Regions from separate parts of the Streptomyces yamdrokensis genome, predicted to be linked through region 1. Evidence: predicted binding sites of a transcription regulator. Region 1 holds the regulator's gene; the other holds the start of a gene.
What was found. The regulator HspR, encoded in region 1, represses chaperone genes until heat shock. The targets are predictions, from matches to a motif close to TTGAGNNNNNNNNNCTCAA.
Positions count from the first base shown of each region.

Region 2: the regulator HspR is predicted to act here: its motif matches at 2,710-2,728, upstream of lon (endopeptidase La).

Region 1 covers NZ_CM132679.1:4,077,266-4,083,620, reverse strand. Annotated here, with positions in the region: gene ACWZEH_RS18130 (hypothetical protein) at 1-161, shown strand, start outside; gene ACWZEH_RS18125 (DUF418 domain-containing protein) at 176-1,339, shown strand; gene ACWZEH_RS18120 (sugar ABC transporter substrate-binding protein) at 1,431-2,537, opposite strand; gene ACWZEH_RS18115 (heat shock protein transcriptional repressor HspR) at 2,959-3,411, opposite strand; gene dnaJ (molecular chaperone DnaJ) at 3,417-4,616, opposite strand; gene grpE (nucleotide exchange factor GrpE) at 4,725-5,396, opposite strand; gene dnaK (molecular chaperone DnaK) at 5,393-6,355, opposite strand, start outside.
Region 2 covers NZ_CM132679.1:5,270,250-5,276,604, forward strand. Annotated here, with positions in the region: gene ACWZEH_RS23610 (HAMP domain-containing sensor histidine kinase) at 1-929, opposite strand, end outside; gene ACWZEH_RS23615 (response regulator transcription factor) at 926-1,666, opposite strand; gene ACWZEH_RS23620 (spermine/spermidine synthase domain-containing protein) at 1,790-2,503, opposite strand; gene lon (endopeptidase La) at 2,751-5,204, shown strand; gene ACWZEH_RS23630 (MarR family winged helix-turn-helix transcriptional regulator) at 5,418-5,912, shown strand; gene ACWZEH_RS23635 (protein phosphatase 2C domain-containing protein) at 5,948-6,355, opposite strand, start outside.

The sequences.
Region 1 (6,355 bases):
CCCGGGCCGCGATGAACGGTGCGGAGCAACCGGACGGGTTCACCAGGGCACTGATCGGCAGTGACCTGGCCCCCCTGACAGGTCTGAGCACATTCTGCTCTTACGCGACCGTTCTCGCGTGCTGTGGATGGCTGGGCTACCGGCGACGGGCGGCCTCGTGAGCCCGAGCACACCGGTGGCCGCCCGCCGCCTGGCCGACGTCGACGCACTCCGGGGATTGGCCCTGCTGGGCATCCTCATGGTCAACAGCGTGCAGATCATGGATCCCTATGCGTCGGAAGGGGTTCGTGAGCCCGGCGCGGCCTTTGTGGACAGTTTCGCCATGTGGCTGGTGACGGCACTGGCCACCACCAAGTTCTACCTGTTGTTCTCGTTCCTGTTCGGCTACAGCTTCACGCTCCAGACGGCCTCGGCCGACCGGGAGAACGCGAACTTCACACCACGCTTCCTGCGCCGGTCCCTGGGCCTGCTGTTGCTGGGCCTGGTGCACGCCGTGCTGCTGTACAACGGCGACATCCTCATGACCTACGGCCTCCTTGGACTGCTCCTCCTGTGCGCCAGGCGGATCACACCGGCCATCGCGGTCAAGACCGCTGTCTGGATCTACGGGATCTTCGGTGTCGTCCTGACGTGTCTTGGCGCACTCGCGGCATTCGACCGACACGGGAGTGGCGCCGACCCAGGGAAGATCGCAGAAGCCGTGAGCGCATACCGCGGCGATGCCGGCACGGTCCTCCAGGCGAATCTGGACCGACTGCCGGATGCCGTCCTCGGTGTTCTCCTTATGGCCCCCGGGGTTTTTGCCGCCTTCCTCCTCGGGCTGGCCGCAGGCAAGCGGGCCCTGCTCTCGCGCGACGGCACATCCCGTTCCCAGTTGGTTCGGTGCGCCACCGTCGGGCTGTTCGTCGGGGCACCGGGAGCGTTCTTCTTCGCATCCGCCTGGCTGGGGCCGCTCGGTGAGCGATGGCAGTACCTGGGACTTGGCGTGGGAATACTGACGGCTCCCGCCTTGACGTGCACCTACGCCTGCCTGCTGCTGCTCATGCTCCGCTCATCGTGGGGAGACGGAACCGGGCGGTGGCTCGCCCCAGCGGGCCGGACGGCGCTGACGAACTATCTGACGCAGTCCGTGATCCTGACCGTCCTCGCCACCGCGTACGGTTTCTCCCTCTACGGGCGCATGGGCACTGCCGCGCTGCTGGTGCTCGTGTGCGCCGTGTACGGCATTCAACTCGCGATCAGCGCGGTGTGGTCGCGGCGATTCCGGCACGGCCCCGCCGAGTGGCTGCTCCGGACCATCACCCTGGCAGGCCCGCCACAAAGACGTGCCGACCGGTGAGAGATCCACGCTCTCCCGAGGGCGGGGCCGAACGCCGACGGCCCTCCCGCGTCACCGGCCGCGGCCGGTGACGCGGGAGGGCCGCCCGATGCTAGTTCAACCCGGCTTCCTCGCACGCCTCCTTGTAGGCGGCCGTGCAGATGTCCGACAGCTTGTAGATCCCGTCGGCGACGACCGTGTCCGCGATGTTCTCCTTGGTCAGGGCGACCACGGGCACGAGCTGCGCCGGAATGTCCTTGTGGGTGGGGCTGTCGACGCGGTCGCCGGCCAGCGCGTCGAACTGGATGCTCTTGCCCTGGACCCGCGCCACCGCGATCTCCGCGGCGTTGTCCGCCTCGGTCGGGTAGGACTTGTACACGCTCATGAACTGGTCGCCCAGGAGGATCCGCTGCACCGCGGCGAGTTCGGCGTCCTGACCGGTGATCGGAGGCAGCTCGCTCACGCCGGCCGCCTCCAGGGCCTTGACGATGCCGCCCGCCATGCCGTCGTTGGCGGAGTAGACCGCGGCGATGTCGTCCGCACCGATCTCGGCGATCGCCTCGGCCATGTTGGCCTCGGCGTTCTCCGGCTTCCAGTCCTTGGTGTCGTAGGACTTGGCGATGGTCACCGTGCCCTTGAGCTCGGACATCGCGCCCGCCTTGAACTGCTTGGCGTTCGGGTCGGTCGGTGAGCCGTTCATCATGACGACCTTGCTGGTGATCCCGCCGTCGCCGCCGAGCGCCTCCAGCAGGGAGCGGCCCTGGACCTCGCCGACCAGCTCGTTGTCGAAGGAGATGTACGCGTCGATCGGGCCCTCGGCCAGCCGGTCGTAGGCGATGACGGGGATGCCCGCGTCCTTGGCCTTCGTCACGTCCTCGGCGATGGCGTGCGCGTCGACCGCGTCCAGCACGATGACGTCCACCTCGTCCTCGATCATCTGCTGCATCTGGCTCGACTGCTTGCCGGCGTCCGCCTCGGCGTTGGCGTAGTCCACCTTGCCCTTGTCGCTGGTGAGCTCCTCCACCTTCTTCTTGAAGATGGGGTAGTCGAACTGCTCGTACCGGGTGTTGGCCTTCTCCGGCAGCAGGAGCCCGATGGTGACGTCGTTCCCCTTGGTGGGGCTCGCTCCGTCACTGCTCCCCGTCGCGTTGAGTGCGCCGCAACCGGCGAGCACGACGGACATCGAGGCGGCGGCGGCTGATATGGCGATACGACGCATACGGGAGCTCACTTCAGTGCGTTTTGGACGTGGGCACAACATTGCGGCCCATGTGACTGAAAAGCCAACGCTCCAGCGACCACTGGCGTCAAGACCAACTACTTAACGAGATGAACACAGCACCGTGCGCTGAAGTCGTGTGGGCTCGGCGAAAGACTCGCACATAACCCCTACACACGCATACACGTGCTGCTCACAGCTGTGCGCGGGGCGTACGCCGGGGCGCACGAACGGAGAGGTGACGAGCCGTCAACCGTCCGTGCACAGGTGATGCCCAAAGGTCCGGGCGAACCTCCGGGCATCACACGCGACCACTTCCGTCGCAGCGCCGCCGCACCGGTCCGGCGCTTTCACGCCACCCGACCGACCACCCGGCCGGCGGCGGCAGAGCGTCCGATGTCCGGCGGCAGGCGCCCGGCCGTCAGTCGGGCTGCTGCTGGCGCTTGGGCCGCCACACCACCAGCGCGCTGGTCTGCTGCACCTCCTGGTACGGCACCAGGTCCCGGCGGTACGACGCGTGCACCGCCGCCTCGCGCTGGCGCATGGTCGCCGCCGCGCCGTCCAGCGCGCCCTCCAGGTCCGCCACCCGGGCCTGGAGCGCGGCGACCTGGTTCTCCAGTTCGATGATGCGCTTGATGCCGGCCAGGTTGATGCCCTCGGTCTGCGACAGCTGCTGCACCTGGCGGAGCAGCTCGATGTCACGGGCCGAGTACCGGCGGCCCCGGCCGGCGGTGCGGTCCGGGGAGACGAGCCCCAGACGGTCGTACTGACGCAGCGTCTGCGGGTGCAGCCCGGAGAGCTGGGCCGCCACCGAAATGACGTAGACCGGGGTCTCCTGCGTCAGTTCGTACGGATTGCGTCGACGACCGTCCATCGCCCTCAAGCTCCCTTCGCGGCCTGGAACAGCTCCGCCCGCGGATCGTCGTCCGCGGTCGCCTCGCGATACGCCTCCAGCGCGTCACGAGCCTTCCCCGGAAGATCCTTGGGAACACTCACCTCGACGGTGACCAGAAGATCACCGCGCGAACCGTCCTTGCGGACGGCTCCCTTGCCCCGCGCCCTCATGGTCCGCCCGTTGGGTGTCCCCGGGGGGAGCTTCAGCGTGACCGGCGGACCGCCGAGCGTCGGGACGCGGATCTCACCGCCGAGCGCCGCCTCCGGATAGGTGACCGGGACGGTGACGGTGAGATTGTCGTCCTTTCGGCCGAACACCGGATGGCTGCCGACGTGCACGACCACGTAGAGGTCGCCCGCCGGGCCGCCGCGCTCGCCCGGAGCGCCCTTGCCGCGCAGCCGGATCCGCTGGCCGTCGCTGACCCCCGCGGGGATGCGCACCTGCATCGTCCGCGAGGACTTGGCCCTGCCGCTGCCCTTGCAGATGTCGCAGGGGCTCTCCGCGATCAGCCCGCGGCCCTTGCAGTCCGGGCACGGGTCGGTGAGCGAGAAGCCGCCGCCGCTGCCCCGGGCGACCTGCCCGGTACCGACGCAGGTCGGGCACACGCGCGGCGTGCCGTTCTTGTCGCCGGTGCCCGAACACGCCTTGCAGGCCTGCTGGGAGGACATCCGCAGCGGGACCGTCGCCCCCTCGATCGCCTCGGTGAAGCTCAGGGTGACCTCGGACTCGATGTCCTGGCCGCGCCGGGGCTGGGTGCGCGTGGTGCCCGTGCCGCCGCCGCGGTTGAACAGGCCGCCGAAGACGTCACCGATCCCGCCGCCGAAGCCACCGGCACCGGCCTGGCCGCCGCCCTGACCACCGCCCGGGCCGCCTCCGAAGAGGTCACCCAGGTCGAAGTTGAACGACCCGGCACCGCCCGCCCCCGGCCCCGCGCGGAAACCTCCGCTGCCGAAGAGCGAGCGCGCCTCGTCGTACTCCTTGCGCTTCTTGGGGTCGCCGAGGATGTCGTTCGCCTCGGAGATCTCCTTGAAACGCTCCTCCGCCTTGACGTTGCCCTTGTTGGCGTCCGGGTGGTACTCGCGGGCGAGCTTCCGGTACGCCTTCTTGATCTCGGCCTCGGTGGCGTCCTGAGGGACGCCGAGAACCTTGTAGTAGTCCTTCTCGATGAAGTCCTTGGTACTCATCCCCGACATCCCTCCTCTCCTGCCCCGCAGGCCGTCCCCGACCTGCCTGCCCTGCCTGCCCTGCCTGTCGTGCCCGCCCGCGCCGGCGTGCTCGCGCCGGCCGAGGCGTCAGCCCTCCTGGGGGCCACCGGTCTCCTTCTCGTCCGCCGCCGCCTCGGTGCCCTCCTCGGCCGGCTTGCCCGGCTGGGCACCCGGCTGCGGCTCGGCGACGGCCACCCGCGCGGGGCGGATGGTGCGCTCGCCGATGCGGTACCCGGGCTGCAGGATCGCCACGCACGTCGTCTCCGTGACGTCCGGGGCGTAGGAGTGCATCAGGGCCTCGTGGATCGTCGGGTCGAAGGGCTCGCCCTCCTTGCCGAACGTCTGCAGGCCCAGCTTCGCCACGGTCGCCTCCAGCGACTCGGCGACGGACTTGAACCCGCCGACCAGCTCGCCGTGCTCCCGCGCGCGGCCGATGTCGTCGAGCACGGGCAGGAAGTCGGTCATGAGGTTCACCGAGGCGAGTTCCTTGACCGCGATCCGGTCGCGCTCGACCCGGCGACGGTAGTTCTGGTACTCGGCCTGGAGCCGCTGAAGGTCGGCGGTGCGCTCACCGAGCGCCGAACGCACCTGGTCCAGCTGGGCCACCAGACCCGCATCGGGACCCGAGTCCCCGGCCGGGGCCGCCGCCTCCTCCTCGGAGGGGCCGGCGGCCTTCGGCTCGGCGTCATCGGCCGGAACGCCTGAGGGGACGTCGGGCTGCTGCGACTGTTCGTCGAAGCCCGGGGTCTCCTCGGTCACGCCGCACCGTCCTTACGTTCGTCGTCCACGATCTCGGCGTCGACCACGTCGTCGTCCGCCTTGGCCCCGCCGGCGCCCGCGTCGGCTCCGGCAGCGCCGCCCGCGGCCTGGGAGGCCTGCGCGTCGGCGTACATGGCCTGGCCCAGCTTCTGGGAGACGGCCGCGACCTTCTCCGTGGCGGTGCGGATCTCGGCGGTGTCGTCGCCCTTGAGCTTCTCCTTCAGCTCGGCGACGGCCGACTCGACCTCGGTCTTGACCTCGCCGGGGACCTTGTCCTCGTTGTCCGTGAGGAACTTCTCGGTCTGGTAGACGAGCTGCTCGCCCTGGTTGCGGGACTCGGCGGCCTCGCGGCGCTGGTGGTCCTCCTCCGCGTACCGCTCGGCCTCCTCACGCATGCGGTCGACCTCGTCCTTCGGGAGCGAGGAGCCGCCGGTGACGGTCATCTTCTGCTCCTTCCCGGTGCCGAGGTCCTTCGCCGTGACGTGCATGATGCCGTTGGCGTCGATGTCGAAGGAGACCTCGATCTGCGGGACGCCGCGCGGCGCCGGCGGCAGACCGGTCAGCTCGAACATTCCGAGCTTCTTGTTGTACGCCGCGATCTCGCGCTCACCCTGGTAGACCTGGATCTGCACCGACGGCTGGTTGTCCTCGGCCGTGGTGAAGATCTCGGAGCGCTTCGTCGGGATCGTGGTGTTGCGCTCGATCAGCTTGGTCATGATGCCGCCCTTGGTCTCGATACCGAGGGACAGCGGGGTGACGTCGAGCAGCAGGACGTCCTTGACCTCGCCCTTGAGGACACCGGCCTGGAGCGAGGCGCCGATGGCGACGACCTCGTCCGGGTTCACACCCTTGTTGGCCTCCTTGCCGCCGGTCAGCTCCTTGACGAGCTGGGCGACGGCGGGCATACGGGTGGAGCCACCGACGAGAACGACGTGGTCGATCTCGGACAGCGCGATACC
Region 2 (6,355 bases), 1.2 Mb from region 1:
TCGAAGACACGGTGCCACTCGGTCCGCGGAATGCCGGGCCCCTCGTCCAGGATCTCCAGCTGGAGCGAGTCGGGCTGCGGTCCGGGCCGCGCCTTGACCGTCACCCGGCCGTGCGGCGGGCTGTGCTTGACCGCGTTGTCGATGAGGTTGGCGACGACCTGGTGGATGCGCTCCGGGTCGAGGTGCGCGGTGAGCTCCGGGGGCGAGACGTCGAGACTCAGGTGGACGTCCTTGCGCGTGTGGCCGCCGGATCCGGTGGTCATGCCCGCGCGAGCGGAGGCGACCATGTTGGCCTCCTTGAGCACGCCGGACAGATACGGCCACACCTCGAACCGCTGCCGTCGCAGCGGGACGACCCCGTTGTCCAGACGGGACAGGTCCAGGAGCGTCTCCACGAGACGTCCCAGCCGCTCGGTCTGCTTCAGCGCCGTGCGCATGGTCTCGGGGTCGGCCTCGGTGACGCCGTCGACGATGTTCTCCAGCACCGCGCGCAGACCCGCGATGGGGGTGCGCAGCTCGTGCGAGACGTTGGCCACCAGCTCCTTGCGCTGATGGTCCTGGGCCTCCAGCTCGTCGGCCATGACGTTGATGGTCCGGGCCAGGTCGCCCAGCTCGTCCCAGCGGTTCTCGCGCACCCGGCGGGTGTAGTCGCCGTGCGAGATGGACCGGGCCACCGCGTTCATGTCGTCCAGCGGCGCGGTGAGGGAGTGCGCCACGAACTGCGTGATGAGCAGGGTGGCGATCATCGAGAAGACCGTGATGAAGCGCAGCTCCGTCTTGGTGTGCACCGCGATCATCGACAGCCCGGTGGTGATCAGCACCGAGATGACGACCAGCGCACCCAGCTTGGTCTTGATGGAGAACGGGCGGACACCGCCCCAGGGACCGGGATCCCCGGAGCCTCTCCGTGCGGCCGGCCCGTCGCTCATGGCGTCGGCGTCTCCAGGGCGTAGCCCACGCCGTGCACGGTACGGATGCGCTCGGCGCCGATCTTCCGGCGCAGCGCCTTGATGTGGCTGTCGACGGTCCGGGTGCCGGAGGCGTCCGCCCAGTCCCAGACCTCGGCCAGCAGCTGCTCACGGGAGAGCACCGCGCGGGGCGTGTTCGCCAGGCACACCAGGAGGTCGAACTCGGTGGGCGTCAGATGGACGTCCTCGCTGCGCACCCGCACCCTGCGCTGCGCGTGGTCGATCTCCAGTTCGCCCAGGCGCAGGATGCCGCTGCGCGGGGTGGTGGCCGCCAGGGCCGCCCGCTCCATGCGGCGCAGCAGCACATGCACGCGTGCCGCCAGTTCCCGCATGGAGAACGGCTTGGTCATGTAGTCGTCGGCGCCGACGCCCAGCCCGACCAGCATGTCGGTCTCGTCGTCGCGCGCGGTCAGCATCATCACCGGCACCGGCCGCTGGGCCTGCACGCGCCGGCAGACCTCCAGACCGTCGAAGCCGGGCAGCATGATGTCGAGGATCAGCAGGTCGGGCTGCCAGGCCTCCGCCGTGTCGACGGCGGACGGGCCGTCACCCGCCGTCTGCACCAGGAATCCCTCGGCGCGAAGGCGGGTCGCGATGGCGTCCACGATCGTCGCATCGTCCTCGACCACCAGGACCCGGCGCTGAGCACCCGGGGTGGTCGCCGCCGTGCCGTTGTGGGAGGTGTGTGTCTGCTCCATCGCCCGCCCCTGAAGTGTGCTTCCCGGAATCCGTGGGGTGAATCCGTCTCTGCGCATGACTGCGATTGACGCTTGAATGATCGGCGTCAGTGCAGCAGCGTACGGGGAGTCACCGCGGCTTTGCTATCCAGGGCGGACGCCGAGGTGCACGACGTCAGGTACGCCCCGGGCAACGGGGATCTCTTCGGTACGCACCTGCCTGAACCCGGCATTCCGCAAGGTTCCTTCGAAATTCGCCGACGGCTGCGCGGACCACACCGCGAGCACTCCGTCCGGTCTCAGCACTCTTGCGCAATGCGTGAGTCCGGTGGGGGAGTAGAGCCCCCCGTTGTCCTCGGTGACGGTCCAGTCGGGGCCGTTGTCGATGTCGAGGCACAGCGCGTCGAACGTGTCGGACGTCTCATGGACGTACGCCACCAGATCGGCCTCGACGATCTCCGTGCGCGGGTCGGCGAGGGCGCTCGCGGAGAGCCCGGCCAGGGGGCCCGCGCGGTGCCAGTCGATGACGGCGGGTTCGCGCTCCACCACCGTGATGCGGCCCCAGCGGGGCGCGGCGGCGGCGTGCGCGAGTGAGAAGCCGACGCCGAGTCCGCCGATGAGGACGTGCGGGTCCTGTCGCGGACCGTGCCCCGCGCGGGTGTCGGCGGCGTCGAGCGCGGCCAGGGCCGCGTCGACCAGCCGGCGCTCCGAGCGGCCGTCGGAGGTGTCCATCAGGAAGCACCCGTTCGCGATGATCTGCAGCAGGCTCCCGTGCCGGCGGAGCACCACCTCCCCGTACGGACCCTCGCGGCGGTCCAGGACTTCGGGGACTTCGGGAATGTCGTAGGGGGTGGACATGCGTTCATCCTGACAGTCCTCCCCGTTCGGCGGAGCGCCTCCCGCCGTTTCGCGTCGTCCGAGGCGGATCCGGGCGGTCCCGGACGCGCCCGAGCGGCCCCGGGCGGCACCAAGTGGCTCCGGCCGACCCGCCCCGGGCCGGTGGGTGATCGCTGAGAGCGAACGTGAGGGAGCGCAGTCCGGGAACAATCGGGGGCTCACAAGCATTGAGTCGGCATAACTCAACTTGACTGCCGAAGGGGAGATCATGGCTGCTGAGTCCACACCGCTCGCCCTGCCTGTGCTGCCGCTCGACGACGAGGTCGTGCTGCCCGGAATGGTGGTCCCGCTGGACCTGAGCGATTCCGAGGTGCGCGCCGCGGTGGAGGCCGCCCAGGCCGCCGCCACGTCGGAGACCGGAAAGCCCAGGGTCCTGCTGGTGCCACGCATCGACGGGACCTACGCCGCCACCGGCGTCCTGGGCACGGTCGAGCAGGTCGGCAGGCTGGCCGACGGCGATCCGGGCGCCCTGATCCGGGGCCGGGACCGGGTGCGGATCGGCGCCGGGACGACCGGGCCGGGCGCCGCGCTGTGGGTGGAGGGCACCCGGATCGACGAGACCGTACCGGAGCCTTCCCCGAGTTCTCAGCTCCGTTCGAACAGGGGAGACCCCTATCCCGGCCAGGTGGCCGAGCTGGTCACCGAGTACAAGGCGCTCGCCACCGCCTGGCTGCGCAAGCGCGGCGCCTGGCAGGTCGTCGACCGGGTCCAGGCCATCGACGACGTCTCCGCCCTCGCCGACAACTCCGGATACTCGCCGTTCCTGACCACCGAGCAGAAGGTGGCCCTGCTGGAGGCCGTCGATCCGGTGGCCCGGCTGAAGCTCGCCACCCAGCAGCTGCGCGACCACCTCGCCGAGCAGGACGTCGCCGAGTCCATCGCCAAGGACGTCCAGGACGGCGTCGACAAGCAGCAGCGTGAGTTCCTGCTGCGCCGCCAGCTGGAAGCCGTGCGCAAGGAACTGCGCGAGCTGAACGGCGAACAGGACGGTGAGGAGTCCGACGACTACCGCAGCCGCGTGGAGGCCGCCGACCTGCCGGAGAAGGTGCGCGAGGCCGCGCTCAAGGAGGTCGACAAGCTGGAGCGCTCCTCCGACCAGTCGCCCGAGGGATCGTGGATCCGCACCTGGCTCGACACGGTCCTGGAGATGCCGTGGAGCGAGCGGACCGAGGACGCGTACGACATCCAGGGTGCCCGGGGCGTGCTCGACGCCGAGCACGCCGGCCTGACGGACGTGAAGGAGCGCATCACCGAGTACCTGGCGGTGCGCAAGCGGCGTGCCGAGCGCGGGCTCGGCGTCGTCGGAGGCCGCCGCGGCGGTGCCGTACTCGCCCTCGTGGGCCCGCCCGGCGTCGGCAAGACGAGCCTCGGCGAGTCCGTCGCCCACGCGATGGGCCGCAGGTTCGTCCGGGTCGCCCTCGGCGGCGTCCGCGACGAGGCCGAGATCCGCGGCCACCGGCGTACGTACGTCGGCGCGCTGCCCGGCCGGATCGTGCGGGCGATCAAGGAGGCCGGGTCGATGAACCCGGTGGTGCTGCTCGACGAGATCGACAAGGTGGGCTCCGACTTCCGGGGCGACCCGGCCGCCGCCCTCCTCGAAGTGCTGGACCCGGCGCAGAACCACACCTTCCGCGACCACTACCTGGAGGTCGAGCTGGACCTCTCGGACGTCGTCTTCCTCGCCACCGCCAACGTCCTGGAGGCCGTCCCGGAGGCGCTGGCGGACCGGATGGACATCGTCCGCCTGGACGGCTACACCGAGGACGAGAAGGTCGTCATCGCACGCGACCACCTGCTCCCGCGCCAGCTGGAGCGAGCCGGGCTCGCCACCGACGAGGTCGCCCTCGACGACGGCGCGCTGCGCAAGCTGGCCGGTGAGTACACGCGCGAGGCGGGGGTGCGCACCCTGGAGCGGTCCATCGCGCGGCTGCTGCGCAAGGTCGCGGCCCAGCACGAACTGGGCGAGCGGGAGCTGCCGGTCACCGTCACGGACGGTGACCTGCGCGGACTGCTCGGCCGGCCGCACCACGTGCCCGAGTCCGCCCAGGACCCGGCCGAGCGCCGCACCGCCGTCCCCGGTGTCGCCACCGGACTCGCGGTGACCGGCGCCGGCGGCGACGTCCTCTACGTGGAGGCGTCCCTGGCCGACCCGGAGACGGGCGCCGCCGGACTGACCCTGACCGGACAGCTGGGCGACGTGATGAAGGAGTCGGCGCAGATCGCGCTGAGTTTCCTGCGCTCCCACGGCGCCGAACTGGAGCTTTTGGTCGGTGACCTGAAGGATCGGGGCGTGCACATCCACTTCCCGGCGGGTGCGGTGCCCAAGGACGGCCCCAGTGCCGGTGTCACGATGACCACCGCCCTGGCCTCGCTGCTGTCCGGGCGCCTGGTCCGTACGGACGTGGCCATGACCGGAGAGGTCTCGCTGACCGGGCGGGTGCTGCCGATCGGCGGGGTGAAGCAGAAGCTGCTCGCGGCGCGCCGGGCGGGGATCACCACCGTGATCATCCCCAAGCGCAACGAGCCCGACCTGGACGACGTCCCCGCCGAGGTGCTGGACGGGCTCGACGTCCACGCCGTGACCGACGTCCGCCAGGTCCTGGAACTGGCGCTCTCGCCGGCGACGAACGGCGCGGCGCCAAAGGTGCCGGTGGCGGTGTGACGGCGTCACCGCAGGGGCGGCGGCCCGGGTCCCGTGAGGGAGGTCCGGGCCGCCGCCGCGCGGCAGTGCGAACGACGAGGCCGTGATCGCCGGCCGCCGGGCCGGTCGCGGTGTGCGGCCGCGTCCCACGTCTGCGAAATACTTGCGGAGCCCCAGCGGCGTCGCCACGGGGCGAAAACAGGGACGACAGGGAAGACCGAGGCAGGGACCGACGTGCACGAAGGCGGAAACGGCGATGGCGGGGACACCTCGCTCCAGGCGCCCGACAGCGGTGCCGGCCAGCCCGGATTCCTCGCCCTGGAAAGGGAGTTGACCGTGCTGCTGCGCCGCGCCAGGGCCAGCCAGGGTGAGATGTCCCGAGCGGTCCACCCGGACCTGGAGCCGTCCGCGTACGGGCTGCTCGTGCGGCTGGACGAGTGCGGCAAGCAGCGGGCCACCGAACTCGCCGCCTTCATCGGCGTCGGCAAGGCGACCATGTCGCGCCAGCTGCACGCCCTGGAGGAACTCGGACTCGTCACCCGCGAACCGGACCCCGCCGACGGCCGTGCCTGGCTGGTCGCCCTCACCCCGGAGGGCCGGAGCCGGATGAGCAGGGTCCGCGAGGCCCGTCGGGAGCGCTACGCCCGCGGCCTCGCCGACTGGGACCCGGGCGAGGTCACGGAACTCGCCCGGCTGCTGCACCAGCTGAACCGGGGGATGGAGAAGTAGCGGGGGCTTCGGCCGGCACCCGGAACCCGCGGGGTTCACAACTCCACGTACACGACCGTCGCGTCGTCGTGCGTCTTGCTCCGGCCGAGCACCACCCGTTCCGTGTCCGCCCGCTCCAGAGCCCGGACACGGTCCACCAGCGCCCGCGCCCCCTCCTTGCGGACGAGGGCGAGACAGCCGGGCCAGTCGCCCTCGCCGAATTTCTCGACCCAGCGGGTCGCCCCGTCCGTCAGTGCGGCCAGGGAGCGCACCCCGGCGCGCGGCAGCGTGCCGGTGACCGCGCGCGCCGCGACCGACGGATCGGCCGCCGCGGTGAAGAAGCCGCCCTCCCTGTTCCGCACGGTGGAGTCCACCAGCGCGTCCGTGGCCAGCGCCGAGCGGGGCAGCCGGGCCAGCCGGTCGTCCAGCAGCGCGGTGACCGTGCCGTCGGGGGACTCGACCAG